2 regions of the Devosia sp. UYZn731 genome follow, and region 2 is predicted to be linked to the other one. Evidence: predicted binding sites of a transcription regulator. Region 2 holds the regulator's gene; the other holds the start of a gene.
The links. Region 2 encodes LexA, which represses DNA repair genes until DNA is damaged. Its sites were predicted from a motif close to TGTTCNNNNTGTGTTCNG; they were not measured.
Positions count from the first base shown of each region.

Region 1: the regulator LexA is predicted to act here: its motif matches at 4,000-4,017, upstream of ruvC (crossover junction endodeoxyribonuclease RuvC).

Region 1 covers NZ_JBEPOL010000008.1:223,055-237,631, forward strand. Annotated here, with positions in the region: gene ABIB57_RS20230 (TIGR00282 family metallophosphoesterase) at 1-240, shown strand, start outside; gene ABIB57_RS20235 (DUF805 domain-containing protein) at 448-843, opposite strand; gene ABIB57_RS20240 (YebC/PmpR family DNA-binding transcriptional regulator) at 1,016-1,762, shown strand; gene ABIB57_RS20245 (c-type cytochrome) at 1,835-2,239, shown strand; gene ABIB57_RS20250 (GGDEF domain-containing protein) at 2,236-3,018, opposite strand; gene ABIB57_RS20255 (GGDEF domain-containing protein) at 3,139-3,894, opposite strand; gene ruvC (crossover junction endodeoxyribonuclease RuvC) at 4,060-4,566, shown strand; gene ruvA (Holliday junction branch migration protein RuvA) at 4,563-5,180, shown strand; gene ABIB57_RS20270 (hypothetical protein) at 5,183-5,734, shown strand; gene ABIB57_RS20275 (hypothetical protein) at 5,751-6,089, shown strand; gene ruvB (Holliday junction branch migration DNA helicase RuvB) at 6,086-7,123, shown strand; gene ABIB57_RS20285 (NUDIX hydrolase) at 7,132-7,617, shown strand; gene ABIB57_RS20290 (NUDIX hydrolase) at 7,614-8,117, shown strand; gene ABIB57_RS20295 (YbgC/FadM family acyl-CoA thioesterase) at 8,114-8,524, shown strand; gene ABIB57_RS20300 (5'-methylthioadenosine/S-adenosylhomocysteine nucleosidase) at 8,555-9,163, shown strand; gene ABIB57_RS20305 (CHRD domain-containing protein) at 9,245-9,688, opposite strand; gene tolQ (protein TolQ) at 10,009-10,719, shown strand; gene tolR (protein TolR) at 10,722-11,189, shown strand; gene tolA (cell envelope integrity protein TolA) at 11,190-12,392, shown strand; gene tolB (Tol-Pal system beta propeller repeat protein TolB) at 12,447-13,757, shown strand; gene ABIB57_RS20330 (DHA2 family efflux MFS transporter permease subunit) at 13,797-14,577, opposite strand, start outside.
Region 2 covers NZ_JBEPOL010000002.1:170,123-184,699, forward strand. Annotated here, with positions in the region: gene ABIB57_RS05245 (beta-galactosidase) at 1-139, opposite strand, end outside; gene ABIB57_RS05250 (SMP-30/gluconolactonase/LRE family protein) at 151-1,026, opposite strand; gene ABIB57_RS05255 (2-dehydro-3-deoxy-6-phosphogalactonate aldolase) at 1,023-1,637, opposite strand; gene ABIB57_RS05260 (2-dehydro-3-deoxygalactonokinase) at 1,650-2,573, opposite strand; gene ABIB57_RS05265 (IlvD/Edd family dehydratase) at 2,885-4,711, shown strand; gene ABIB57_RS05270 (nuclear transport factor 2 family protein) at 4,818-5,609, opposite strand; gene ABIB57_RS05275 (hypothetical protein) at 5,630-5,965, opposite strand; gene lexA (transcriptional repressor LexA) at 5,965-6,675, opposite strand; gene ABIB57_RS05285 (molybdopterin molybdotransferase MoeA) at 6,826-8,034, opposite strand; gene moaC (cyclic pyranopterin monophosphate synthase MoaC) at 8,031-8,513, opposite strand; gene trpC (indole-3-glycerol phosphate synthase TrpC) at 8,516-9,322, opposite strand; gene trpD (anthranilate phosphoribosyltransferase) at 9,315-10,340, opposite strand; gene ABIB57_RS05305 (anthranilate synthase component II) at 10,337-10,936, opposite strand; gene trpE (anthranilate synthase component I) at 11,020-12,528, opposite strand; gene ABIB57_RS05315 (peptidylprolyl isomerase) at 12,557-14,431, opposite strand.

The DNA.
Region 1 (14,577 bases), on a different contig from region 2:
ACGGCGCTGATGGCCGATGCCGGCATGTGCGGCGATTATGATTCGGTCATCGGGGTTGAGGCCGACGAGCCGCTAAACCGGTTTTTGACCGGCATCATGGGTGGCCGGTTCTCGCCGGCCGAGGGCGAGGCGACGCTGTCGGGCGTGGCGGTCGAGACCGATCCGCGTACCGGGCTGGCGATCAAGGTGATGCCGGTGCGGATCGGCGGGGTTCTGGCGCAGGCGCTGCCGGAGTTCTAGGGTTGGTTGGCGGCATCTGTTGCTGCCTCAGCTTCAATCCCCCATTGCCCGTCAATGCCGCCCCACCCACTGTCCTTCCCGCGGGCTTGACCCGCGGGCCACCCTCAACACGGCACAAGTGGCCAGAGGCCCGCGGGTCAAGCCCGCGGGAAGATCGGTGGGTGGCGCTATGTTGTGCCCCAAAAGCTGCTCCTGCTGGGTGGGAGGCTACGCCTGCTTGCCCGGCCAGAAGAACAGCCAGAGCGATGCAATAACAGCCAGAATAATGGCAATAACCGGCGCAATCAGCATGATTGCGGCCACCGCGATATTGGCGCCCACCAGGTAAAGCCAGGAATAGCCGAGGTCGCGCAGGCGTTTCACCTGTAGCGTCAGCGTGGGCCAGGCGGTCAGCACATAGGCCAGCATCTGCGCCTCGGTCTGGGCCATGGTCAGATCTTCAGCGGTCCATGGCTGGCCCGCATTGGTCGGGCCGACCATGTTCTGGACCAGGATACGGCCGACCAGATAGGTCACCAGCACCAGGAAAAAGAAGGCGAGCGCGAATTCCTGCCGGTTCAGCCGGCCGCGCCACGAGAAAAAGCACCAAAGCAAGGGTTGCACACACAGTCTCCAATAGCGGCGCATGGTGCATATCACGCGGCGCGCGCCAAGGGGGCTTGGCAGATGTGGTTATCGATTGCGCGTGCGGCGGAGGCGACGTGCAAGCTTCACAATTGGCTTTCGTGCCCCTATAAGCCAAGCAAAATCTCGATAAGCATAGATGGGGACCAGAATGGCAGGCCATTCACACGCCAAGAATATCATGCACCGCAAGGGCAAGAGCGACGCGGTTCGCTCCAAGGTCTTTTCCAAGCTGGCGCGCGAAATCACCGTCGCTGCCAAGCTGGGCATGCCCGACCCGGCGTTCAATTCCCGCCTGCGCCTGGCGGTCAACAATGCCCGTGCCCTGTCGATGCCGCGTGACAATATCGAACGCGCCATCAAGAAGGCCATCGGCAATGACGGCGATAACTACGAAGAAATCCGCTACGAGGGCTATGGGCCGGGCGGCGTCGCCATCATCGTCGAAACGCTGACCGACAACCGCAACCGCACCGCGTCCAACGTGCGCTCAACCTTCTCCAAGAATGGTGGCGCCATGGGCGAAACCAATTCGGTCGGCTTCATGTTCGACAAGATCGGGGAGATCGAATACCCGATCAAGGCCGGCTCGGCCGACAAGATCATGGAAGCCGCCATCGAGGCTGGTGCCGATGACGTCGAGAGCGATGAGGACGGCCACTGGATCTACACCTCCTTCGAGGCGATGATCGAAGTGTCGGCGGCGCTCGAAAAGGTGCTGGGGGAAGCCGAATCGATCAAGGCAATCTGGAAGCCGCAGACCAATACGCCGATCGATGCGGAAAAGGGTGCCGTCCTGATGAAGCTGATCAACCTGCTTGAAGAAGATGACGACGTGCAGAACGTCTATTCCAACTTCGAGATGAGCGACGAGGACATGGCCAAGCTCGAAGCCTGATCGCCGTTCTCGGCCGCCTTTGCGAGCCTCTGAAAAGTCCGTATCATCCTGGCGTCAAACAGGAGGGCGGACATGCTCAAGCTTGGAATGACGATTGGCCTGCTGCTGGTTGGGACGACGACGGCTTTTGCGCAGGGTGATGTGGCGGCCGGCGAAGCGCTGTTCGGGCAGCGCTGCCAAGTGTGTCACCTTATCGGCGAGGGCGCGACCAACAAGCTGGGGCCGCAGCTCAACGGCATCGTGGGCGCACCGGTCGCCCGCCTGCCGGGCTATTCCTATTCGCCCACGTTGATCAGGGCCAATGAGGCGGGCAGGATCTGGACGGTGACGGATTTGCGTCGCTACATGTTCCTGCCCAAAAAGCAGTTCCCCGGCACCAGCATGACTTTTGGTGGACAACGCGATCCGGTGCAGTTGAGCGATCTGGTGGCGTATCTGCAGTCCTTCGCCGCCGATGGGACGCGGATCGCGCCTTAGCTGGCCTTGCTGAGCGCGATATCGGGATAGTCGGTGGCGTGCACGATGGTGACGCGGTTGCGGCCGGCTTCCTTGGCGTTGTAGAGGCGCTGATCGGCGATCCGGAACAGATCCGAGAAGCTGGCGCCGCCCTCAAAGACCGCCCCCCCAATGCTCACCGACAGCTGCCGCGCCCGGCCATCGGGTGAAAATATCGCCAGATTGACCGAGCGCCTTATGCGTTCGGCGCTGATCTCGGCGCCATGGTGGTCGACGCCAGGCAGGTAGACGCCGAATTCCTCCCCGCCCATGCGCCCCACCAGTTCGCCGGCCTGCAAGGTCGAGCGGATGGCGCGGGCGATGATGGTCAGGGCCTCGTCGCCGGCATCGTGGCCGAACAGGTCGTTGATGGCCTTGAAATTGTCGGCGTCGATCATCAGCAGGGTGCCGCTGGGCGGCGGATCGGTGCGACCGAGCAGCGTCGTGACCTTGGCGGTGAAGGCGCCCCGGTTGAGGCAGGACGTCAGGCTATCGGTGCGGGCGACCAGTCCCAGGCGCAGATTGCTCATGGCGAGCCCCCGCAGCCGCATGCTCATATAGAAGAACAATGGCACGCCCAGCAGCACCGGCAGGACCGTCGCGCTCAGGATCGAGCGCCACTGGGCCCGCGCGCCGAGGTCGTCGAACATCACGGTATTGAAGGCGACCGAGACCAGTACGCAGCCCAGGGTTCCGAACAGGGTCCACCGGGCGACGCTCGACCAGCCATGCAAGCCTTTGCGGGATCTGGAAGGGGCCATGGAAAATCTCTCTGCATAAGCAATGATCCAATGTCCGGGCGCTGAGGAGAGCGCCCGGATCAAAAATGGTATGGTGTTCGTCGGTTCAGGCCGCTTGCCGTTTCCAAACGGGCGCTGCAATCAGGCGGCCTGCATCAGGTCGACGCAATCACGGCGGTGGCTCTTGGCCTGGTAGAGGCGCTGATCGGCAAGGCGGTAAAGGTCGTTGAAATCGGCACGTCGGGCAAAAGTGGCGCCGCCGATGCTGACCGACAGGGGCCAGGGCGTGCCATGCGGCGAAAACTGCGCGGTGGCGACCGCATGGCGAATGCGTTCGGCCACCTGGTCGGCGGTTTGCGGATCGGCGCCAGTGAGGTAGACGCCGAACTCTTCGCCACCCATGCGCCCCACCAGATCGGCGACGCCCACGCTGTCGCGGATCGCGTTGGCCATCAGCTTGAGCGCAATATCGCCCTGTTGATGGCCGAACCGGTCATTGACCTGCTTGAAAGCGTCGGCATCGATGATCAGCAGGGCCCCGCCATCGCGGGTCGAGGCGACCGCGCGCCGCGTCAGATCGGCCAGCACCCGCGTCGTGAAGGCGCCGCGGTTGAGGCAGGCGGTCAGCCAGTCGGTGCTAGCGAGCAGTTCGAGCTGCCGGTTGGCGTGGCGCAATTGTTCGTGCCGCAGCGTCAGGTAAAACAGCATCGGCCCGCCCAGAACCAGCGGCATGAGCACGGCGACCATCAGGCCCGGCACGTTGAGGCCGGCGGAAAACACTTCCATGAAAATATTGGTCAGTATGATCGAAACCGCGATGGAGGCGGCCAGGGTTAATCCGGCGTTCCGCCAGATGCGGTTCCAGGCCCGCGGCGGCAGTGTGGCGCTTGCGCTCATCGGTTTACTTTCATGCATTCCCGTGCCGAACACTATGGACGGGTCTTGAAGAAGGTATTGGCAAGACGGCTGCAATTTTATCGATCACCGGTTTTCCACCGCGCCTGTTGCCGTTTTGTTCACTTTGGGGTTGGTAGAGTGATCGCGCCTCTTTAAAGGTGGGTCATGAGCAAAGCTGTGCGAATCATCGGTATCGATCCCGGCCTGCGCCGATGCGGCTGGGGCGTCATCGAATCGGAAGGTAACAGGCTCGTGTTCGTGGCCTGCGGGACGCTGACCCCACCGACGGACGGCGCACTGGCCGACCGGCTTGCCGTGCTGTTCGCGGGCGTCAACGAGCTGCTTGACCGGTTCGCTCCCGACGAGGCGGCGGTCGAGGAAACCTTCGTCAATGCGGGGCCGCGCTCGGCGCTGATCCTGGGGCAGGCGCGGGGCGTGGTGTTGATGACGCCGGCGGCGCGCGGCGTGCCGGTGGCCGAATATGCGGCGAACCTGGTCAAGAAATCCGTGGTCGGCACCGGCCACGCGCAAAAGGGACAGGTCGGGCTGATGGTCAAGACCTTGATGCCGGCGGCCGATTTCAAGGGTGAGGACGCGGCGGATGCGCTGGCGATCGCCATTTGCCACGCCCATCACCGGGTGGCGGCGCAACGCTTGAAGGCAATCGCATGATCGGCAAGCTCAAGGGCATGGTCGACAGTTTCGCCGATGACAGCGTGCTGATCGATTGCGGCGGGGTCTGCTATGAAACCTTCTGCTCGTCGCGCACGCTGCAGGCCCTGCCGCGTGTCGGCGAGGCTGCGGTGGTGTTCATTGAAACCATCGTGCGCGAGGACATGATCCGGCTCTACGGATTTTCCAGCGAGGCGGAAAAAGCCTGGTTCAACCTGCTGATGACCGTGCAGGGGGTAGGCGCGCGCGTGGCGCTGGCGATCCTTTCGGCGCTGTCGCCCTCGGAAATCTCCAGTGCCATTGCCTTGCAGGACAAGGCGATGATGGGCCGCGCCAGCGGCGTCGGGCCCAAGCTGGCCATCCGGCTGGTGACCGAACTCAAGGGCAAGGTGCCCTCCACGGGCGTGATCGATGCTGGTGTACTCGGCCTGCAATCCGCATTGGGCGAAGGCCTGGCATCGAGTGCCATCACCGACGCCGTCTCCGCCCTCACCAATCTCGGCTACTCCAGCGCCCAGGCCTCGGCGGCCTTGGCGCGGATTGTGGCGCGCGAGGGCGATGATACGCCAACCGAGAAGTTGATCCGGTTAGGGCTGCGGGAGTTGAGTAGCTAGCGATGGTAAAAGAGTATTTTTTGGCGGTACTCTATCGAATTTTGCTGTGTTGGGTCTGCTTGGCAGCTTTGGCGCTCTTTATATCCATCGTAGACGTTATCGCCCTCAATCTGGCGTTCAGTGGCACGATCAATATCGATGCTTCTATTGTTATTTATTCTTCTTATTTTCTAGCAATGTTATTAGCGGCGATAATTATTCCTATAATCTGGGCAATAGTGGATGCGGTATGCTGTGTATTATGCGGAACCGATCGCGTCGGTCCGCGATATGTGGTTGCGTTTTTACTCGGGTTGATGGGCGGGGTCACGATGTACCTCGGCCTCACCGAGCAATATCCGGCGCTGTTTCTCACGTCGTGGCTTTACGTGCCCGTTATGGGGTATTTGTGGGAATGGTACGCTGATGGGCTGGTTGGCACCGAGCGATTTTCGGCAGGCGGGGGCGTTACCTACGTGGCGTATGGGATTGCGTATTTAGTTTGCGTAAGCGGTGCTTTTGCGCCTGTTCTGGCCACGTACGTTGATAGGCGAAGGATCAAATCTTCACTATGAACAGGATGCTCTTTTTATGACAAACATAGTCGAACACCTTAAGACGCTAAACCTTCCAAAGGTACAGCCGCCGACAATTCCTGCGCTTGTTGTGGAAGCAGCGGGGCGTCTCGGGCTGACGTTGACGCTGACCTGTCCGTCGGTCCCAGAGCAATACGAGGTTCGTAGGCTCGGCGCTCCCTCCGGTTATATCAGGGCTCGCCATGGTGGAATGTCGGTGAACTATCCCGATGCCGGTGGCGAAGACCTCTACAATGGGTCGGTTGACGGCTTCGGCGGGTTCACTAATCACGAGCGGGAAGCAAAGTTGCTTTTTGCCTTGGCGCTAATTGCTGCGCGGATGCTCCAGGAATGAGCCTGACCTCCCCCGCTGCCGGTCGCGATGATCTGCTGGATGTGTCCCTGCGCCCGACAGGGTTTTCCGAGTTCGTCGGGCAGGCGGCGGCGCGGGCTAATCTGGAAGTGTTCATCGAGGCGGCCAAACGGCGCGGGACGGCGTTGGACCATGTGCTGTTCGTTGGGCCGCCGGGCCTGGGCAAGACCACCTTGGCGCAGATCATTTCGCGCGAATTGGGCGTGGGGTTTCGGGCGACTTCGGGCCCGGTGATCGCCAAGGCGGGGGATTTGGCGGCGCTGCTGACCAATCTGGAAGACCGCGATGTGCTGTTTATCGACGAAATACACCGGCTCAGTCCGGCGATCGAGGAAATTCTCTATCCGGCAATGGAGGACTATCAGCTCGACCTGATCATCGGCGAGGGCCCGGCCGCGCGCTCGGTGCGGATCGATCTGGCAAAATTCACCCTGGTGGGGGCAACGACTCGCGCCGGGCTGCTGACCACGCCGCTCCGGGATCGCTTCGGCATTCCGGTGCGGCTCAATTTCTATACGCCCGAAGAACTAGTGCTGATCGTGCAGCGCGGGGCGCGGCTGTTGGGCATGCCGATGGCGCCCGATGGGGCGATGGAGATCGCGCGGCGTTCGCGCGGTACGCCGCGAATTGCGGGGCGGTTGCTGCGGCGGGTGACGGATTTTGCGTTGGTTGACGGTTCGGGTGAGATCACCCGCGCCATCGCCGACAAGGCGCTGTTGCGGTTGGATGTGGATGCGCGGGGGCTCGACCAGCTCGACCGGCGCTATCTGGCCACCATTGCCGAGTTCTACAATGGCGGCCCGGTAGGCATCGAAACCATCGCGGCGGCGCTGAGCGAGCCGCGTGATGCGATCGAGGAAATCGTCGAGCCGTATCTGCTGCAACAGGGTTTCATCCAGCGCACCTCGCGCGGTCGCATGCTGACGGGGGCGGCGTTCCAGCATCTGGGCATGGGCGTGCCGCCAGGTTTTGTGGGCATCCAGGCCAGCCTGTTCGAGGAGCCAGAGGCGGAATGAGCCGGCATATGATCAGTTTCCCCATCGATGGGCAGCGGTTCAACTATCGCGTCGCCGCGGTGATCATCATCGATGGTCACGTGCTGATCTGCGACGAGGACGATGATGGCTATGCCATGCTGCCGGGCGGGCGGGTTGAGTTGGGCGAGCCAAGCGCCCTGTCGCTCAAGCGCGAGATCGCCGAGGAAACGGGGCTGATCGGAGAAGTCGGTCCCTTGCTGATGACCTCGGAGAGTTTCTACCGGCGTGAAGGCGAGGATTTCCACGAACTGGGATTTTTTTATTCCGCCAAGCTGCCAGATATGGCGCGGCCCGACGGCACGAGCCCCTGGCTGATCACGCATGACGAAGGCCACGAGCACAGGTTCCACTGGATCGCACTCGATGGACCGGGGCTTGAGCCGATGAACCTGTTGCCGCGCTGGCTGCCCGAGGCGCTGCGCGACCTGGGTCAGGGCCTGCGCCATGTTCTGCACGACGAGCGCCAGGGGTGACTGAGCCCGATCGCACCATGCTGGCCTTCAGCCTGCGGCCGGACCGCCGGTTCCAGATGCGCGCCGTGGCGATCATCCGGCGCGACGGTTATTTGCTGATCCATCGCGGCACGCATGAGACGTTCTGGTCGCTGCCTGGCGGTCGCCTCGAATTCGGCGAGACCGCTGCCGAAACGCTGGAACGCGAGATTGTGGAGGAACTCGGCTGTACCTCAAAGATCAGCGCGCTGCGTTATCTCGTCGAGAACTTCTTCACCTATAACGGCGAGGCCTGTCACGAGATCGGTTGGTATTACGAAGCCGAACTGAGTAGCGCTTTCCCGTTCGTTACCGACGATATCTGCCATCGTGCCACGGACGGGGCGTTCTGCCTCGAATTCCGTTGGGTGAAGTGCGATGTCGAGAGCTTCGGCGTCTATCCGCTTCTGCCGCCCATGCTCCCGAGCCAGCTTCTGGATCCCAGCCCCGGCTTCCGGCATATCGTGGAGCGGCAATCGTGACCCATCGCTTCCCGGTCCGCATCTATTATGAAGACACCGATTTTTCGGGCAATGTCTATCACGCCGCCTATCTCAAGTTTTTCGAGCGTGGGCGCACGGAATTTCTGCGCGATCTGGGCATCCATCATTTCGAACTGGCCAAGGACGGCATCGCCTTCGCGGTCCGCTCGATGGCGATCGATTTCGATGGCGCGGCCCATATCGATGATCTGTTGAGCGTTATCACGCGCGTCGAAGCCATGACGGGTGCGCGGCTGACGCTGATGCAGAGCATCGAGCGCGACGGGGTGATCCTCACGCGGGCCAAGGTGGTGGTCGTTGCCATCAAGACCACTGGCGGGGTGGCGCGGCTGCCCAGGGCGCTGCTGGACCGGCTTGCGGCAGACGGCCGAACCACTGCATCGTGACCAGACGTTGACCGTTGGTCAGGATCGCAAATGAACATTCTCTACGTCATGGCCGCGACGGCCGAATATGGCCCCTATTTGAGTGACCGGATCAAGCCGCTGCTCTGCGGCGTCGGGCCGGTGGAAGCGGCGGTTGCGGTGACGCATGCCCTGGCTGTCGCCGAGGCCGCCGGTAACCTGCCCGACCTCGTGGTGTCCCTGGGATCGGCCGGATCGCGCAGGCTTGAACAAGGCGAGATCTTCCAGGCGACGACCGTGAGCTATCGCGACATGGATGCGTCGCCGATCGGTTTTGCCAAAGGCGAGACGCCGTTTCTCGACCTGCCCATAATCCTGCCCGTTGGGCCGCTTGTACCCGGCCTGCGGCAAGCCAGCCTCTCCACCGGCGCCGATATTGTATCGGGGGCGGCCTACGAGGCTATCGACGCCGACATGGTGGATATGGAAACTTTTGCCGTGTTGCGGGCCTGCCAGCGCTTCGTCGTGCCGCTGGTGGCGGTCCGCGGGATTTCGGATGGGGCGAGCGACCTCAGCCATATTGGCGACTGGACGGCCTATCTGCATGTCATTGATGAGCGGCTGGCGGGGGTGGTGGATACGATAGAAGCGTGGGCCGCCGCAGGTGGGCTGGCGGCCTAGCTTTCGCGGGAGCAAGTGCCGGAAGATGCGGGCTGGCGGCGGGGCAGAAGCAAAAAGGGGCCGCGTGCGACCCCTGATTGGCTACATGGCGCCAGCGGGCATCACCTGGCCACGGATTTCTCCATCGGGGAACTTGGCGGTGTGGACGTTGAAATACCACATGCCGGCCTGCAATTGCTTGGCCTGCTCATCGGTCAGCGTCGCCGTGCCCTTGATCGGACTGGCCAGCGAGCCCTGAATGGGAACCGACGGTTTGGCCGTCGCCCCGACTTCGGCCGGGCCATGGAAGTGGGCAGCGGTGGCGTCCCCGGTCAGCCCCTCATAGGTGGCAGTCCAGGCAAATGCCTTGCTGTCGGTGTCGAATGTCGCTTCGACCATGCCGGTGCCGGCAGAGTCGGTGGGCGGCACTTCGGACGGGCCGTTCAGTTCGGCCGTCATGTTGATGACTTCGGCATAGGCCGGGGCGGCGGCAAAGAGCGTGCCGGCGGCCAGCAGCGCGGCCATGGATGCGATACGGATGGTCATGAAATCCTCCTCGTTGCGCGCAATCTGTGTTGCACGATACCGAACGGAGCGGCCGAGGCGCGGTTCCGTCACGAATTGATGCGTTCCGGGCCCCAGCTGTGTTCCGCTTGCATGGCGCACATGCCGGCGCTCACGTTGCCGTCAGGGGACAGGCTTTGTTAACCAATCCTTGACCATAATTGCGGCAAAGGGACTGTCCTATGGTGCCGGGCTCCGCAAAGGCCGGGAAGCCATGGCATTTCTCTTAAATTTGACAAATTCCGACCCCATGGGCTGTGCCTGAAGGTCGGGCTCTGTAAGCCGGCCGAAAGGATCACTCCATGGACGCAGCGACAGCGGTGGGAGCGGCAGCTCCGCACATCGATTTTTCGATCTGGGGGCTATTTTGGGCCGCCGACTGGATCGTCAAACTGGTGATGCTGGGCCTGCTTGGCGCATCGATCTGGTGCTGGGCCATCATCATCGACAAATCCCTCTATTATCGCCGCGCCGCCGGCGAGATGAACCGCTTCGAGCGCGTGTTCTGGTCGGGGCAGTCGCTGGAAGAGCTCTATCAGCAGCAATCCGAGAAGGCGACCGGCGGGCTGGGCGCGGTCTTCGTGGCCGCGATGAAGGAATGGAAGCGCAGCCACGAGCAGAATGCGTCCTCGTTCGTAGGCATGCAGCAGCGCCTCGACAAGGTGCTGGACGTGGCGATTGCCCGCGAAAGCGAGACGCTGGAAAAACGCCTGGGCTTTCTGGCCACCGTGGGTTCGGCTGGCCCGTTCATCGGGCTGTTCGGCACGGTGTGGGGCATCATGAATGCCTTTACGGCTATTGCGGCATCGTCCTCCACCAATCTGGCGGTGGTTGCTGCGCCGATTGCCGAGGCGCTGTTCGCCACGGCCATCGGTCTCGTTGCAGCCATTCCGGCGGTTATCGCCTATAACAAATTGTCGTCCGATGCCGGCAAGATGATCGGGCGGCTCGAAGGCTTTGCCGACGAGTTCTCGACCATCCTCAGCCGCCAACTCGAAGCCCGGGGCAAGTAGCCATGGGAATGGGTGGAGCAGGCGGTGGTGGCGGAGGCGGACGGCGCGGGAGCCGGCGCAGCCGTCGCAAAGGCAGCGGCGGGGTGATGAGCGAGATCAACGTGACGCCGCTGGTCGACGTCATGCTGGTGTTGCTGATCGTGTTCATGGTGGCGGCGCCGATGATGACGGCCGGCGTGCCGATCGACCTGCCCAAGTCCGCGGCAGCCGAGCTCAACAGCCAGACGCAGCCGGTCACGGTAGCGGTGACGCCCGAAGGCGCGATTTTCGTCGGGGAAGATCCGGTGTCGGAGGCTGACCTGATCGCCACGGTCACGGCCAAGGCGACCAATGGTACCGAGGACCGGATATTCCTGCGCGGTGATACCTCGGCCAACTACGGTTCGGTGATGAAGGTCATGGGCCTGTTGTCGGCCGCCGGGTTCACCAAGATTGGCCTGATCACCGAGAAAGCCCCAGGGACGCCATAGATGCGCACCGGGATCGTCGTATCGGCTGTAGCTCACATCGTCCTGTTGACCATTGGCCTGGTCAATCTGGGGCAGGCGGAGCCGTTGGAGCCGGTGACGGAATCCATCGCGGTCGACCTCGTGCCGATTTCGGACTTTTCCAATATTCGCGTCGGTTCGCTGGATAGCCAGGTGGTCGATACCCCGACCCCTTCGGCGGTCGAAACCAACAAGCCGGCCGAGCTGGCGCAACCCACGGGCAATACCGAGCAGAACCAGGAACAGCCCAAGCCGGCCGATATTCCGACCCCGGCCCCGGTGGTCAATACCGCGCCGACGCCGGCTACACGGCCAGAGCCGACGCCTGAACCAACCCCCGAGCCGGACCCGGTGCCCGAACCCGCGCCAGAGCCTGAGCCGGTTCCAGAGCCCGCACCGGTGCCTGAGCCTGCTCCCGTTCCTGAACCGGCCCCAGTCCCGGAGCCAGCTCCCGAGCCTGCTCCGGCTCCCGAACCCGCACCGGTTCCCGAACCAACTCCGGCGCCAGTTCCAGAGCCTACCCCGACGCCGGAGCCGACCCCAGAGCCGACGCCAGTGCCCGATCCGACGCCGCCCAAGCCGGCGGCGCCGGCCCCGCAGGCGCGCCCGGCCAATCTGGCGCAGAAGCGGGCCGAATTCGCCGCCAAGCAGGCGGCAGCGGCCCAGGCCGTCGCCGACGCCAAGAAGGAAGAAGAGCGCAAGAAGAAAGAGGCCGCCGCCAAGGAGGCAGCGCGTGTCGCTACCGCCGAACAGGCCAAGCGCGAACAGGCCGCGACCGCGACGCTGGACGCTTCGCTGGCCGATGACATTTCGGCCATCATCAACAAGGATACTTCAACCGGCGCGACGACCGGGCAGGGCGGCTCGCCCACCCTGGGCGATGCGAGCGGTACATCGGCGACCCTGAGCCAATCGGAAATCGCGGGCCTGCAGGCCAAGATCAAGCAGTTCTGGAATTTGCTGCCGAGCGAGACCGAAAGCGGGCTGACCGTCACCCTGCGGGTGAACCTTAACCAGGACGGCAGCGTTGCGGGTACACCGCAGGTGATCGCTGCCGATCCGTCGCCCACCGGGGCGTCGATGGGGCGGGCGGCGCAGCGGGCGGTGTTGCAGGCGGCGCCCTTCAGTTTGTCGGCCGATTCCTATAACGAGTGGCGCGAGATCGAAATCACGCTGCGTCCCTGATTTTGACACACGATCTGGACAGAAGTCCGGGTCGTTGAGATGGAGAAGACGATTATGACCCTTCTGACCCGGCGCAATGCGCTCAAGCTTGGCCTCGCGGGCGGGGTGGCGCTGGCTGCCAGCCCATCGGCAATGGCGGCGCTGCAGATCGTGGTGGAGGGCGCCAATTTCCAGCCGCTGCCGATCGCCATTCCCAATTTCGCTTCGGCAGACCCCAGCTTTGGCGCCGAGATCGCCGATATCGTGCGCAACAACCTGCGCCGGTCGGGCCTGTTCCTGCCGCTCGATCCGGCCTCGCTGCCGGTGCAGGTCGGGGATGTCAACAATACGCCCGATTTCAACACCTGGCGCACCGCCAATGTGGATGCGCTGGTGATGGGCGCGGTCGAGCGTGGCGGACAGATTTCATCGTCGGTGCGCGTCTGGGATACCCAGCAGGCCGCCCAGGTGGTGGGCAAGAGCTACAATACCGATCCCAATTCCAGCCGCCGCGTCGCCCACATCATCTCGGACGCGATCTATGAGTCGCTGGCCGGTGGCACCGGCTATTTCGATACCCGCGTGGTCTATGTCGCCGAAAGCGGCCCCAAGGCCAATCGCGTCAAGCGGCTGGCCATCATGGACCAGGATGGCGCCAACAATCAGTTCCTGACCGAGGGCAATACGCTGGCGCTGACGCCGCGCTTTTCACCCAATAACGACCTCGTCACCTATATGAATTTCGAGGACGGCAATCCGCAGGTCTATATCCTGCAACTCTCGACCGGCAAGCAGCAGCGCCTGGGCTCGTTCGGGGCGATGACGTTTGCGCCGCGCTTTTCGCCCGATGGCGGACGCATCGCCTTCTCGGTGGAGAATGCCGGAGCGACCAATATCTATTCGGTGGCCGTGGGCGGCGGGCAGCCCACCCAACTCACGAGCGGGCAAGCGATCGATACCGGCCCATCTTATTCGCCCAATGGCAGCAACATCATTTTCGAGAGCGATCGTGGCGGCTCGCCGCAGATTTACATGATGGGTGCGGGCGGTGGCAATGCGCAGCGCATCAGCTATGGCCAGGGCAGTTATTCGACGCCGGTCTATTCGCCCAAGGGCGATCTGATCGCCTTTACCCGCCAGTCGGGCGGGCAGTTCAATATCGGCATCATGGCGCCCGACGGGTCGGGCGAGCGCATGCTCTATACCAGCTTCCACGCCGAGGGCCCGACCTGGGCGCCGAACGGGCGCGTCATCATGTTCTTCCAGGACCCGGGCGGCAATGACGGCCCCAAGCTGATGAGCGTCGATATCTGGGGCCGCAATGTGCAGACCATCCCCACCGACAGCTATGCGTCGGACCCGGCCTGGTCGCCGCTACGCGCGTAAGCGGTATTAGTGTTCGCCCTCCCTTGGTGGGAGGGCAGGTTACTCACCCATGGCGTGGGCGCGCTCGATGGCTTCCTGTTCCTTGCTTTTGGCGGGCCCGGCCTGCTTTTTGGCCCCGCGTAGCAACAGGATCAGCGGGATGGACGCGCCGCTGAGCACGGCCATCAGCCAGAAATCGTCGAGATAGGCCAGGATCGCCGATTGCTGCTGCACCAGCCCATCGATCATGGCGGTGAATTGCGTGTTGCCGCCGAGCAATTGCGGGAACTGGTCGCGCACGGCGGGGGAGGTCGCGGTGATGCGCCCCGCCAGTTCGGCGTGGTTGACCTGGAGCATATTGGCCAGCACGGCCGTCACCAGCGAAATGCCGATGCCCTGGCCCATATTGCGGACCAGGCTGAACATCGCCGTGGCATCGGCGCGGAAGGCCGGCGCGATGGTGGCGAAGGCCATGGTGGAGAGAGGCACGAAGATGAAGCCCATGCCAAAACCCTGGATCGCGCCGGTGATGACGATGGGGCTGGCATCCATCTGCAGGTTGAAGCCGGTCATGGCATAGAGCGAATAGGTCATCAGCACGGCGCCGAACACCATCATGATGCGCGCATCGACCTTGCCGCTGAGCCGGCCGACAATGACCATGGACAGCATGGTGGCAACGCCGCGTGGGGCCATCAGGATGCCGGTGAAAATCACCGGATAGCCCATCAGGTTTTGCAGCAGCGGCGGCAGCAGCGCCAGGCCAGAGAACAGCGTGATGCCCACCATCAGCATGAACAGCGTCGCCAGCGTGAAGTTGAAATCCTTGAAGATGCGCAGG
Region 2 (14,577 bases):
TGGGCTCCAGCTTGGACCAGGCAAATTCGCCAATCCGCACGAAGGTGATGCCGACCTCGGCCATGCGCTTGGCGTCGCTCTCCCACCACGCCTCGTGCCAATGTTCTGGATAGTAGCAAACGCCGAGGGCAGGGGTCATTACGAGGACTCTTAGAGGGTGATGAGGGGTTCAGGCTGTCCGGCAATATCAAGCTCGATGGCAAACACGCCGCCCGCGACGTTTTCGGCCGCGAGCTGTTCGGCGCTGAGGTTTTTGGCTGCGGTAGTCAGGAATAGGGTCTTGAGGCCGGGACCGCCAAAGGCCGGGCAACTCACCTGGCTGGCGGGCACTTCGATGATGCGATCGATCGAACCATCGGGCGCGTGGCGGACCACGCAACTGCCGCCCCATTTGGCGTTCCACAAATAGCCTTCGCTATCGATGACCGCGCCATCGGGATAGCCCCGCCCATCCGACACGTCGGCGAACAGCGACCACTCGCCGATTGGCAGGCCGGTTGCTGGATCAGCGGCGCATTTGAGGATTTGCTTTGTCGGCGTATCGCTCCAATAGGCGATGCGTCCGTCCGGCGAAAAGCACGTCGCGTTCGGAATTCTGGCCTGCGTGCGGATGGTGGTCAGGTTGTCGGCGCGATAGTGATAGACAGCGCCACCCGGCTCGTCCTCTTCCTTGCGCATGGTGCCGATCCAGAAACCACCAGATGGATGCACCCGGCTGTCATTGGTTCGGGTCGAGCTATCGTCGGCTTCGATGGCCACGATCAAGCTGGTTTCGCCGGTGATCAAATCATAGCGCTTGAGCCCGGTTTCCGTGGCAATCGCCAGCGTATCATTGTCGATCACCGCCGCGGCCGCGACGATCTCGTCGAACGACCAGATATTGGCGACCGCGCCATCGGCCTCGGCGGCGAAAAGCTTGCGATTGTTGATGTCGAAAAAGAACAATTGCTGGCGCAGCGGGTGCCAGAACGGGCCTTCCCCCAAAGCGCATTTGCTGTCGATCAAGAGGCGTGCGGTTTGGTTCATTGAGCTTTGCCTTGATCATAAGCCGCGACAGCCAGAGCTGCATGTTCGGCGGTCTGCGACAGCTCCATGCCCGGCTTGTAGAGATAGGTGCCCAGCCCGAAGCCAAGGCAGCCGGCGGCAAAGAACTCGGCGAAATTTCCTGGATTGGCGCCGCCCACGGCATAGAGCGGCATCTCAGGCGGCAGCACTGCCTTGATCGCCTTAATGCCCTTGGGGCCAAGCACCTCGGCAGGGAAGAACTTGAGCCCGGTAGCGCCCGCCCGGATCGCGCGGAACGCGTCGGTAGGGGTGAATACGCCTGGATAGGAAGCGAGCTGAATGCGCGCAGTCTCCTCGATCACCGCCTTGTTGGTATCAGGAGAGACGATGAACGTGCCGCCGGCATCGGCAACCGCCCAGACCTGCTTCTTGGTGAGCACCGTACCGGCGCCGATCATGGCCGTATCGCCAAAGGTATTGGACGCCAGCGAGATGCTGCTCAGCGCGTCGGGGGAATTGAGCGGCACCTCGATCATGGTGATGCCGGCATCGATCAGCGCCTTGCAGACGTCGATGATCTCGGCCGGTGTGATGCCGCGCAGGATGGCGATGATGTGGCGAGGGGTTTCCATGAGGTCCGTCCGCTATGAGGAAAATTGGCGCGCGGCCTTGAGGCCGGCCAGCACCGCTTCGGTAGCATCCACCAGCCGCGAACGCACGCCGATCCGCGTCAAAGCCTGGCTATAAAGCGCACAAAGCGCGGCCGAGCCGATCAGCGGCACCTCGGCATTGCCGATCCACTCGCGATTGGCGCCGATTTCGCTGCCGATCAGCAGGCCCGAAAGATATCCGGCGCACCAGTCCGGCTGGCGGCCAGATAGAAGAGAGCCGGCGCGGACTTCGAACAATTGCCCCAGCAGGCGTTCGGGATGGTCGAGACCCGCCTGGACGCCGATGGCAAAACCGTCGTTGCGGCCCGGCCCCTCCAGATCGCCGCCCAGCGAATGGCGCAGGACCGAATGGTTGCGCAGGACTTCGAACAGTTCGCCGGTCATGGCGGTGGCAAAACGCTCGATGCGGGTGCCCGACAGTTGCGCCCATTTCGAATGCGTGCCCGGCATGCAGACGACGCCGGAAAAACCGGGATTGAGCGCAGCGAGACCCAGTAACTGGGTTTCCTCGCCGCGCATCACATTGTCGGAGCCGGGGACTTTTTGGCAGACGCCGGGCAGAATCGATGGTGCCAGGCGCACATCGGGCATCTCGGGGTGGACGGCGCCATCGAGCAGGCCGCGCAGATCGGTTGGCGCCTGCAGATAGGGAGCCTCGAGCCAGCCTTGCCGCGCCCCGGCCATGCCGCAGATCAGCACCTGGATGGGTTGGCCGGATTGGCTTTCGACGCCCTCCAGCAATTCGCTCAACGCGCCGGGAAACTGCTCGCGCGTCAGCTTGCCCATGCCATTGGGCGAGGTGCGGGCAACCGCGACCGCCCCGGCGGCATCGATGCCCCAGGCTCGCAGGTTGGAAGTGCCCCAATCGACGGCAACCCAGTCCACTTTGTCAGTCACGGCAAAACTCACCCTTCATGCGCGACCATCGGGCCGCAATCGGGCCGAACGCTAGCGTCTGCATCGGATTCCAGCTAGCCTCAATCGACTTCGCCGCATTGCTGCTTCTATCGGCGCAGATGCTGGCTCCGTCCCGTCATTTGGTAAGGCGGTTCAGGCGTCTGGAAATATCTCACCAGCAGATTTTTCGGCTCCGCATTCCGGCGAAATTTCGACAGAATCCCGTTCCCTCTTGCCCCTGTCGTGGTACAGATGGCAAAATGTTGAGGCACGTAACCGCGGCGTCAAATCGCGGACATGAGGAACAGAAAATGACGGCAGACACCAGCGGCGGTCCGGGCAACGGGCAGGGCGCAGCCAAGAAGTTGCGCTCGCGCGCCTGGTTCGACAATCCGGACAATCCAGACATGACCGCGCTCTATCTCGAGCGCTACATGAACTTTGGCGTGTCGCGCGAAGAACTGCAGTCCAATAAGCCGATTATCGGCATCGCCCAGACCGGCTCCGACCTGTCGCCGTGCAACCGTCACCACATCGTGCTGGCCGAGCGCGTCCGCGAAGGCATCCGCGAAGCCGGCGGCATCGCCATTGAGTTTCCCGTGCATCCGATCCAGGAAACCGGCAAGCGTCCGACCGCTGGCCTCGATCGCAACCTGGCCTATCTCGGCCTTGTCGAGGTGCTCTACGGTTACCCGCTTGACGGCGTGGTGTTGACCATCGGCTGTGACAAGACGACCCCGGCCATGCTGATGGGCGCCGCTACCGTCAATATCCCGGCAATCGCGCTGTCGGTCGGCCCCATGCTCAATGGCTGGCACAAGGGTGAGCGCACCGGTTCGGGCACCATCGTCTGGAAGGCTCGCCAGATGATGGCGGCCGGCGAAATCGACTACGCGCAGTTCATCGAACTGGTGGCGTCCTCGGCCCCGTCGACCGGATATTGCAACACCATGGGCACGGCCTCGACCATGAATTCGCTGGCCGAGTCGCTGGGCATGCAATTGCCCGGTTCGGCCGCCATCCCGGCGCCCTATCGTGACCGCCAGGAAATGGCCTATCGCACCGGCAAGCGCATCGTCGATATGGTCCGTGAAGATCTGAAGCCCTCGGACATCCTGACCAAAGATAATTTCATCAACACCATCGTGGTCAATTCGGCCATCGGCGGTTCGACCAATGCGCCGATCCACATCCAGGCCATCGCCAAGCATATCGGCGTGGAACTGGAACTGCAGGATTTCCAGACCTATGGCCACAAGGTGCCGCTCCTGGTCAATCTGCAGCCGGCCGGCGAGTATCTGGGCGAGGACTTCTACCATGCCGGCGGCGTGCCGGCGGTGGTCAACGAGCTGATGAGCCAGGGGCTGATCCGCGAGAACGCGCCGACCGTCAACGGTAAGTCGATTGGCGAGAACTGCCGCAACACGGTTATCCAGGACGATAAGGTCATCCGCCACTTCGACAACCCACTCAAGACCGAGGCCGGCTTCCTCTTGCTGCGCGGCAATCTGTTCGACAACGCGATCATGAAGACCAGCGTGATCTCGACCGAGTTCCGCGACCGTTACCTGACCAATCCCGAACATCCCGGCATGTTCGAGGGCAAGGCCGTAGTGTTCGATGGTCCTGAGGATTATCACCACCGCATCGACGATCCCTCGCTCGAGATCGACGAGCATACCCTGCTGTTCATGCGCGGCGCTGGCCCAATCGGCTATCCGGGAGCGGCGGAAGTCGTCAACATGCGGCCGCCCAACTACCTGATCAAGAAGGGCATTACCGCCCTGGCCTGTATCGGTGACGGCCGCCAGTCCGGCACTTCGGGGTCGCCCTCGATTCTCAATGCGTCCCCCGAAGCGGCCGCTGGCGGCAATCTCGCCATCCTGCGCACCGGCGACCGGGTACGGATCGACCTCAATAAGGGCTCTGCCAATATCCTGATCGCCGACGAGGAAATCGCCAAGCGTCGCGCCGATCTAGAGTCGATGGGCGGCTATAAGTATCCCAAGCACCAGACACCATGGCAGGAAATCCAGCGCGGCATCGTCGGCCAGCTCGGCGACGGCGCCATCCTCAAGCCCGCCGAAAAGTACCAGCGCATCGCCCAGACCGAAGGCATTCCGCGCGACAACCACTAGGCTAAATCATCAAACGCAGAAGGCCCGCCAGATGATGGCGGGCCTTCTATACGCTCAGTCGCACTGGCTGCCGACAATCAGCACTTAGGGTTCCAAATACCGCCTCTCAAGCGGGCAGGGCGCTCAAATGCTCGTGGATAATCTTCCAACCTTCGGGGCGTCGAACGAAGACGCTGGTCCCCCGCCCCGAACCCTCACGGCATTCACCGGACCCCGTTGCCTGCCAATGAAAGCGGTAGAGGCAAGCGGCGGCATAATCGCCCTGAGCGATCCAGCGCACGTCTTCCAGCCAGTAGATTTCGCCGGTCAGATTGCGCCACGTGCCCTCAAAGGCAGAACGAATGGCGGACAGCCCGGCATGCGAACCATCGCCGAACCAAAACACCGCCTCCGGCGCGATCAGCGGAGCGACGTCGTCAAAGCTGTGATTGTTGATAAGCTCGGCATAGCGCGACAGCGTCTTCGCCGCCTCCACGCCGTTGCTGACTATGGCGTCCCGTACCAGTTTCAGGGCACGTACGAAGTCGGGGTGCCACTCCCGCTCTGGCGTTGCATCCAGAGTACACCAGAAAAATTCAAATCGATGCCCACCATCGTCTAATGTGTCAAACGCCCAGTGCTCCGGCAGATCCGCCGTCTCCACCAGCACAAAGTGCCAGAGCTGCCCCAGCGCAATGGCCGAACTGGAGCAGAGCACCACACCAGTCACATCCTCGACAATCCCTGCTTCCTCCGCCAGCTCGCGCAAAGCACCAGCAATAACAGACTCGCCCGCCTCTCGTGTCCCCTTGACCAGTTGAACACCGGCCAGGGGGTGCCTGAACACCAGGATCTCCCTTGCGTCCCCTACGCCTCGGAAAATGACCGGACAAACTTTCTCGACCAAGTTCTTCGCCATCAAACCCCACGCATGAGCTTTTACTCCTTGGCCGCAGTCTCCAGCGTTACCCAGCGGCCGGTGACGTCGCATTGCAGCAGCATGCTGTCATTGTTGCGAATGCCGACGATAGCGCCCGCGGACGACAACTTGCCTTCGAGCAGGCAACCCGCTACGGGCGTATCGGCCTTCGCTTCCGCCCAGCCGGTTCCGGCATTGCAGACTGCGGTGCCATTGCCCGCATTGATGCCCACACCTGCCGAAAACGTCACATTTCCCACCCAGCAGCGGGTCTCCTTGACGCTCGCTTCTTGAGCGAACGTCGCGCCGTTGCCGAGCGACAACAGGCCAAGCGCCAAAAGCAGGGTGAGCCGCATCAGTATTTCCTCAGCAACCCGACCAGGCGGCCCTGGACCTTGACGCGATCAGGTCCGAAAATGCGCGTTTCATAGGCCGGGTTGGCGGCTTCCAGCGCGATGGTATTGCCCTTGCGGCGCAGGCGCTTGAGGGTGGCTTCCTCGTCATCAACAAGAGCCACGATGATTTCGCCGGTTCCCGCTGAGTCCTGCTTGCGGATCAGGACGGTATCGCCATCGAAAATGCCGGCCTCGATCATCGAATCGCCGCGCACTTCGAGTGCGTAATGTTCGCCTGCGCCCAACATTTCGGGCGGTACAGAGATGGTGTGGGTGTGGCTTTCGATCGCCGAGATCGGCGTACCGGCCGCGATACGGCCCATAACCGGAACCGAAATGGGACGCGCGTAATCTTCAACCGAACCGCGCATCGGGGGGGACGCCACCTTGCCCAGATTGCCCTCGATCACGCTCGGCTCGAAGCGCGACTTGCGCCCGCCGAGGGACGGGTTCATCGAATCGGGCAGCTTGACCACTTCGAGTGCGCGCGCCCGATTGGGCAGGCGGCGAATGAAACCGCGCTCCTCCAACGCTGTGATCAACCGGTGAATGCCCGACTTGGATGCCAGATCGAGCGCATCCTTCATCTCGTCGAACGATGGCGGAATACCGCTCTCCTTCATCCGCTCATGGATGAACATCAGCAGCTCGTGTTGTTTGCGCGTTAGCATTGGGCCCCTCGGTCGGGAATCGGAACAAAGACTGAACGATGATACGTGTTCCAGTTATGTTCTGCAATATCCCAATGCATTGCCGGCGTAATTTCCGCCTTTGCAAGCAAACGGCGCTTCGTCGCGCGACCTATGCGGTTTTATTTCAGCCTAGAACGCGTCGATACTGATGGCCTCGACCACAGTACCGGCCGGCCGACCCGGATCATGTTCTGGTTGCACGATGAGCATGTCCGCCCGCGCCAGCGACGAGGTATGGCCGCTGTCGACCTCCGAGATCGGCATCAATGCCGTCCCACTGGGCCCATGCACGACGCGCGCGCGCATGAAATGGCGGCGCGCGGTATTGGGCGGGGTCGGGACGGCCAGCGGCAGATGCCAGAGCTGACCAGCGGATTCGGCGTGGCCCTGCCACAGCCGGAGTGCCGGCTTGATAAAAATTGTGGCGGTAACCAGCGCCGAGACGGGGTTCCCCGGCAGGCCGAAGATCAGCGTCTTACCGCGCGTGCCGAACATCAGCGGCTTGCCCGGCCGCATGTTGATGCGCCAGAAATCCAGCGTCACGCCGAGCGACAGGAGGATTTCCTGCACAATATCGTGGTCGCCGACACTGGCGCCGCCGGTGGTGACGACGATGTCAGGCTCGCTGGCGAAGATGGCTTCCAGCGTCGCCGTCAGCGCCGCCCGGTCATCGCCGACAATACCGTGGTCGGTGACGGTTTCGGAGTAGGGCGCCAGCAGGGGACTTAGGCCGTAGCTGTTGGACGAAACGATCTGGTCTGGGCCCAGCGGCGTGCCGGGCACGACCAGTTCATCGCCCGTCGCTAGAAGGGCAATTTTCGGTCGGCGGTTGACCGCGAGGGCAGGGACATTCGCTGCTGCCGCGACGGCCAGTTGCAGTGCAGCGAGGCGCGTGCCGGCGGCGACCAGAACCTGGCCAGTGGCAAAGTCATTGCCGATTGGACGAATGCTGCGGCCGGGTTTGGGCTGCTCGGCGAACTGCACTGTGTGGCCGGTTACCGTCGCCTCTTCCTGCATGATGACCGCATCGGCGCCGGCAGGGACGGGCGCGCCGGTGAAGATGCGCACGCATTGGCCTTCGCCAACGGGGCCGGCAAAGCCCGCGCCGGCTTGCGACATGCCGATGATGGCCAGGCTCCGCCCCGGCACGGCGTCCTGCGCCCGCACCGCATAGCCATCCATGGCGCTAGCGTTGAACGGGGGCTGGCTGTGGTTGGCGACGATCGGCGCGGCCAAGACCCGGCCGGCGGCATCGTGTAGGGGGACTGTTTCGGCCTGCGCCTCGGGCACGCGCTTCAGAATCGCGGCAATCGCGTCTTCGACGGGCAGCAGGCTCATGGCGTGCGCACGAAATCGCCGGATTTGCCGCCCGATTTTTCCAGCACGCAGATATCGGTGACAACCATGGCCCGGTCGATGGCCTTGGCCATGTCGTAGAGCGTCAGCGCCGCGGTGGAGGCGGCGACCAGCGCTTCCATCTCTACGCCGGTTTGCGCTGTGGTTTCTGCGGTGGCGTGCACGACGATCACCGTCGCGCTCTCAGCCTCAATGTCGACGCTGACCTTGGTCAGCGGAATCGGATGGCAGAGGGGGATCAGATCCGAGGTCCTTTTGGCGGCCATGATGCCGGCAATACGGGCCACAGCGAGCGCATCGCCCTTCTTGAGGGAGCCGCCCATAATCGCCGCTACCGTGGCAGGTTCGGCGATGATTCGAGCCTGGGCCACCGCCCGGCGCCGGGTGGCCGCCTTGTCGCCGATATCGACGATGTGGGCTTCGCCTTTGGCGTTGAGATGCGTGAGGCCGCCTTGTGCCATGCCTATGCGCTCACGGTGCCCATGAGCAGGGCGCGCGTGGCGGCCACCACATCGTCCTGGCGCATCAGGCTTTCGCCGACGAGGAAGGTGCCGATGCCGCTGGCTTCGTCCAGCTTGCGCACATCGTCGTGGCTGAGAATGCCGCTTTCGCTGACCAGCACCTTGCCGGGCGGCACGCCGGCGGCCAGGTCGATCGAGGTCTCCAGACGGGTTTCGAAGGTGCGCAGGTTGCGATTGTTGATACCGATGAATTCGGCGTCCAGCGCCAGCGCCCGGTCCAGCTCGAGCTGGTCGTGCACTTCGACCAGCGCGTCCATGCCCCATTCCTCTGCGGCGTCGAGCAGGTAGCGCGCCACATCGTCGCCGACAGCGGCCAGGATGACGAGGATGCAATCAGCGCCCCAAGCGCGCGCCTCGGCCACCTGATAGGTTTCAAACAGGAAATCCTTGCGCAGCACGGGCAGGGTAGTGGCCGCGCGCGCTTCGATCAGGTAGCTCGGCGAGCCTTGGAAGGAGGGACGGTCGGTTAGCACGGACAGGCACGTCGCGCCGCCGGTTTGGTAGGCGCGGGCAATCTCGGCGGGGTTGAAGTCCTGCCGGATCAGGCCCTTGGAGGGGCTGGCCTTTTTTACCTCGGCGATCAGTGCGTATTGCTTGGCGGCGCGCTTGGCCTTGATGGCCCTAAGGAACCCACGAGGCGCTGGCTGGTCATGCGCCATGGCCACGACTTCCGCCCAGGGCCGCATCGCCTTGGCGGCAGCGATTTCTTCGCGTTTGTACGATTCGATCTGCTTGAGAATATCAGCCATGGTCTCGCCCGTTGGACACTGCGACGAGCCGCGCTAGCGTCTCCTTCGCCTTGCCGCTGTCGATGATGTCGGCCGCCAGTTCGGCGCCGCTTTTGAGGTCTTGCACGCGGTCGGCGACGATCAGCGCGGCCGCAGAATTGAGCAGCACGATATCGCGATAGGCGCCCGGCCTGCGGTCGAACAATTCATGCACCGCCGCGGCATTGTATTCGGGATCGCCGCCCAGCAGGTCCTTGGGATCGCTGCGCTTTAGGCCGGCATCCTCAGGTGTCACTTCAAAGCTGCGCAAATCACCATTGGCTATCTGGGCAACGAAACTGGGACCGGTGACGGTGATTTCGTCGAGGCCATCGCTGCCGTGGAAAACCCAGGCCTTGATGGCGCGGTTGGCGAGGAGGGCGGCTGCCACCGGCTCCACCCATTCCTGCGCATAGACGCCCAGCACATAGCGGCGCACGCCGGCAGGGTTGGATTGCGGGCCCAGCAGATTGAACATGGTCCGCACGCCCATTTCGGCGCGGGCTAGGCCGACATGGCGCATGGCCGGATGGTGCGAGGGCGCGAACATGAAACCGATCCCGGCTTCATTGATGCAGCGTGAAATCTCGGCGGGGGTCAAATCCAGCTTGATCCCCAGGGCTTCGAGCACCTGCGATGCTCCGGACTTCGATGACAAAGCCCGGTTGCCGTGCTTGGCCACCGGCACGCCCGCCGCGGCCACGACAAAAGCGCTGGCGGTGGAGATGTTGAGCGTGCCACCGCCGTCGCCGCCGGTGCCGACGATGTCGATGGCGTGTTCGGGGGCTTCGACCGTCACCATCTTCTCGCGCAGGATCGAGACGGCTGCGGCGATTTCGCCGACGGTCTCGCCTTTGACGCGCATGCCCATGAGGAACGCGCCGATCTGGCTGGGCGTGGCATTGCCCTCCATGATCGTGGTCATCACGCCGCGCATTTCCTCTCCGGTGAGGTCGCGGTTGGCGGCGATCTTGTTGAGAGCTGCCTTGATGTCCATCACGCAGCCTTCTTCTGGTTGAAGTCGCGGGCCAGGTTCAGGAAATTCTGCAGTAGCGCATGGCCGTTTTCGCTGGCGATGCTCTCTGGATGGAACTGCACGCCGTGGACGGGGAGGGTTTTGTGCTGCATGCCCATGATGAGGCCGTCATCGGTGGTGGCGGTGATTTCAAGCGTGTCGGGCAGGGTCTCGGGCTTGACGATCAGCGAGTGGTAGCGCGTCGCCTCGAAGTCGTTGTTGAGGCCGCGGAACAGGCCCTTGCCGCTGTGGTGGATCTTGGATGTCTTGCCATGCACCAGGTGCGGCGCGCGGATGACGTCGCCTCCCAAGGCTTGGCCGATTGCCTGATGGCCAAGGCAGACGCCCAAAATCGGCATTTCGCCCTTGAAGCGTTCGATAAGCGATAGGCAAATGCCGGCTTCGTTGGGCGTGCAGGGGCCGGGTGACAGCACGATCGCCTCGGGCGCCATTGCGCCGATTTCATCAAGCGTAATCTTGTCGTTGCGCATGACGGTGACGTCGGCGCCGAGTTCGCCCAGGAAGTGGACGAGGTTGTAGGTAAAGCTGTCGTAATTATCGATGACGAGCGTGCGGGTCATATCTCTGGTTCCAGCGCGGCTATTGGGATCAGTTCAGGTTCAGAACCAGTTCCGCCATCGATGTTGAAACATGAAATGCGCCATCATTGCCCGATCCTGGCTTCGCCGGCATAGCGTAACGCTTCCTCGGCGGCGCTGAAAAGGGCGCGCGCCTTGTTTTCGCATTCCATCTGCTCAAGCTCGGGCTGGCTATCGGCGACGATGCCGGCGCCGGCCTGCACGAACAGCTTGCCGTCCTTGAGCAGGGCGGTGCGCAGCACGATGCAGGTATCCATGGTGCCGTCGGCGCCGAAATAGCCGACGCAGCCGCCATAGATGCCGCGGCGCGAGGATTCCAGCTCGTCGATGATTTCCATCGCGCGCACTTTCGGCGCACCGGAGACCGTGCCAGCCGGGAAACCGGCGGCCAGCGCGTCGACGAAGTCATATTTGGGATCGAGCACGCCCACGACATTGGAGACGATGTGCATGACGTGAGAATAGTATTCGAGGAAGAACTTGTCGGTGACCCTGACCGTGCCGGTCTTGGCGACGCGACCGACGTCGTTGCGGCCCAGGTCGAGCAGCATCAGGTGTTCGGCCAGCTCCTTGGGATCGGCCAGCAATTCGGCCGCCAGTTCCTGGTCGCGTGTCGGCGTGGCACCGCGCTTTCGGGTGCCGGCGATGGGGCGAATTGTGACTTCGCCATCCTGCACCTTGACCAGGATTTCGGGGCTCGATCCGGCGACCGAAAAATCGCCGAAGTCGAGGAAATACATATAGGGCGACGGATTGGTGCGGCGTAGGGCGCGGTAGAGAGCGGTCGGGGGCAGGGTGAATTCGGCCTCGAAGCGCTGGCTCAGCACTACCTGGAAGACATCCCCAGCGGTGATGTAGTCCTTGGCCTTGGCCACCATGGCGAAATATTCGTCTTTCGAGGTATTGCTAGTGACCTCGATCTTTTCCAGATCAGGGAGGGCAGGGGTCGTGGGCAGCGCTTGGCCCAGGCGCTGGATGGCGTCGTCGATATGCGACTGCGCCGATTCATAGGCCTGCCGCGCGGTCACGCCGTCACGCACGTAGACTGGCGCGGTAAGATAGAGTTCGTCCTTGAGCGTATCGAAAATCGCCAGCATGGCCGGGCGCATCAGGATGGCCTCGGGCATGTCCAGATGGTCCAGATTGCTGTTGGGCAACGTCTCCATATAGCGGACCATCTCGTAGCCCAGAAAGCCGTAGATGCCCGCGGACTGCGGCGGCAGGCCCTCGGGCACTTCGATCTTGGAGCTGGCGACCAGATCGCGCAGGGCATCCAGCGGCGCCTCGGCCAGACGCTCGAAGCGGTCCACGTCAATATGGGCCGCGCGATTGATGGAGGCCGCGCCATGCTCGACCTTGAGGATGATGTCGGGCGCGAGGCCGACGATCGAGTACCGGCCGCGAATGGCACCGTCCTGCACGGATTCGAGCAGGAAGGTGTTCTTGCGGCCGGCCGCGAGCTTCATATAGGTGCCGATCGGCGTTTCGAGATCGGCGACGACGCGACGCCAGACGATCTGGGATTGACCAGCATCGTATTGCATCGCGAAACGCCCAAAGACCTCGTCGCCCATAGTCATTATCCGATTGTAGAAGTTGCCGTTATTGCTGGCCGCCGAGTTGCAGCGTCTGCGTCAAGGCCTGCTGGTTGATCCGGAGCCCGGCTTCGTCGCGCACCGCGGTAACGAAATCGCCGTAAAGGCCGATACGGGCTTCGTTCTCCAGCGAAGCGTTCTGCTGGGTTGCCAGTGGACCATCAGCCGGGGTCACGGCGCTCACCTGGAACACGATGTGATCGCCTTCCGTGTTCACCGCCGAGCCGTGATGATCCGGACCGCCGGCAAACGCCGCTGCCGCCACCGGGCCGTCGATGGACGTGTTGGCTTCACCAAACCGGGTAAAGGGCAGGCTGGCCTGCGGCACCAGGCTCAGCGCCGAGGCCACGTCGATCAGGTCTTCACCGCCATCGAGCCGCTTGACGATACTGTCGGTCTCGGCCTCGATCGCTGCATTGACTTTCTCGGTGGTCCAGGCGGTAGCAACCGCATCGCGCACTTCGTCCAGGGTCTGGTCGCGCGCCGGATCGACCTTTTCCAGGTCGAACCACACGTTGCTATTGCCGTTGAGCGTGATCGACGGCGTCAGCTTGCCCTCGGTGGCCTTGAAAATCGCCTGCACGGCCTTGGGACGGTCGGCTTCGGCCAGCGATGGGATCACGGCCAGTTCGGCGCCGCCCTGGGTCACCGCCGCATTATACAGCGGCAGCCCGAACCGCTTGGCGATTTCGTCGAGCGGCTTGAACGCCGCGCGCAGCTCTTCGACCTGGTCCAGCACGTCGGCATATTCAGTCTTGGCCTGCGCCAGCGCCAGGCCGTGCGCGATCTCGTCATGGGCTTCGGCCAGGGTCTTGGTGTGGCCCGCCTCGATTGCCGAAACATGGATCGCGCGCTTGCCGGTGACGCCGTCGATGACCGCATAGCCATCCTGGGCCAGGCCGAACGCGGCTGTGGCGAGGTTGGCATCGGTGATGTCCCGCTGGGCCAGCGTGCCGATATCGGTCGCGGTCAGGCTGTTTTCGGTAACCAACGCGTCGAATGTCTTGCCGGCTGCCGCGCCGCCTTCGAACGCCGCGATCTGCTCGGGGGTGGCTAGCGGCACCTGCTGAATTGTGCGGCGCTCCAGCGTCGTCATATTCGCCTTGGTGCGCTCATATTCGGCCTCGACAGCGGCTTCATCGATGGTCTTGGTGGCGGCCAGGGTGTCCGGCGACAACGCCATCAGCCGCACCGTGCGGGTTTCGACGGTGCGGAAATCGGTCTGGTGCGCGGCCAGATAGGTTGCCAGATCGGTATCGGTTGGCGCAGCCGGCGTCTCGATGGTGTTTTCACCAACTACGATGTAGTCGACCGTGCGCTTGTCGGCGGCATAGCTGTTGACCAGGGTCGATGCGGCGGCCGGCAGCTTGACGTCGCTGAACAGCGACAGAATCAACTGCTCGCGGCGTGCCGACTCGCTCTGGGTCTTGAAATATTCGGCTTCGGTTATGCCGCTCTGACGCAGCACGTTCTGGAACTGGCTGGGATCGAAATTGCCCAGGGTGCCGGCGAAATTGGTATCCTTGCGCAGCATCTGGCTCAGCTTGCTGTCCGACACGCCGAGACCGAAATTATCGGCCAACTGGTCGAGCGCAGCGTCTTGCGCCAGGTTTTGCAGCACCATGGAGGGAATGCCCAGGCTCATGGCCTCCTCGGGCGAGGGGACCGAGCCAATCTGCTGGGACACCTGTTGCATCTGGATCTGATAGGCCCGCAGGAAATCGCGCGAGGTGATATCGACATTGCCCACCTTGGCCACGTTATTCGTGCCAAGATCGGTGATCACATTATTGATGCCGAATCCAGCCAGACCTGCCAGCAGGCAGACCCCCATCGCCTTGCCGGGCCAGGATTTTGCAAACAGACGCAAACTATCGAGCATGTCAGACGTTCCAGTACGCGAGGGATGGTGCATTCGCCCCATGAGGCGGACGCACCGGATTTGAACCGCAGGCTTTACCGCCCTTATGGCGGGATACTAGTAAAGCGTTCCGCGGAAAAAGGGAGACCCTTTTATATCCCGGAAAC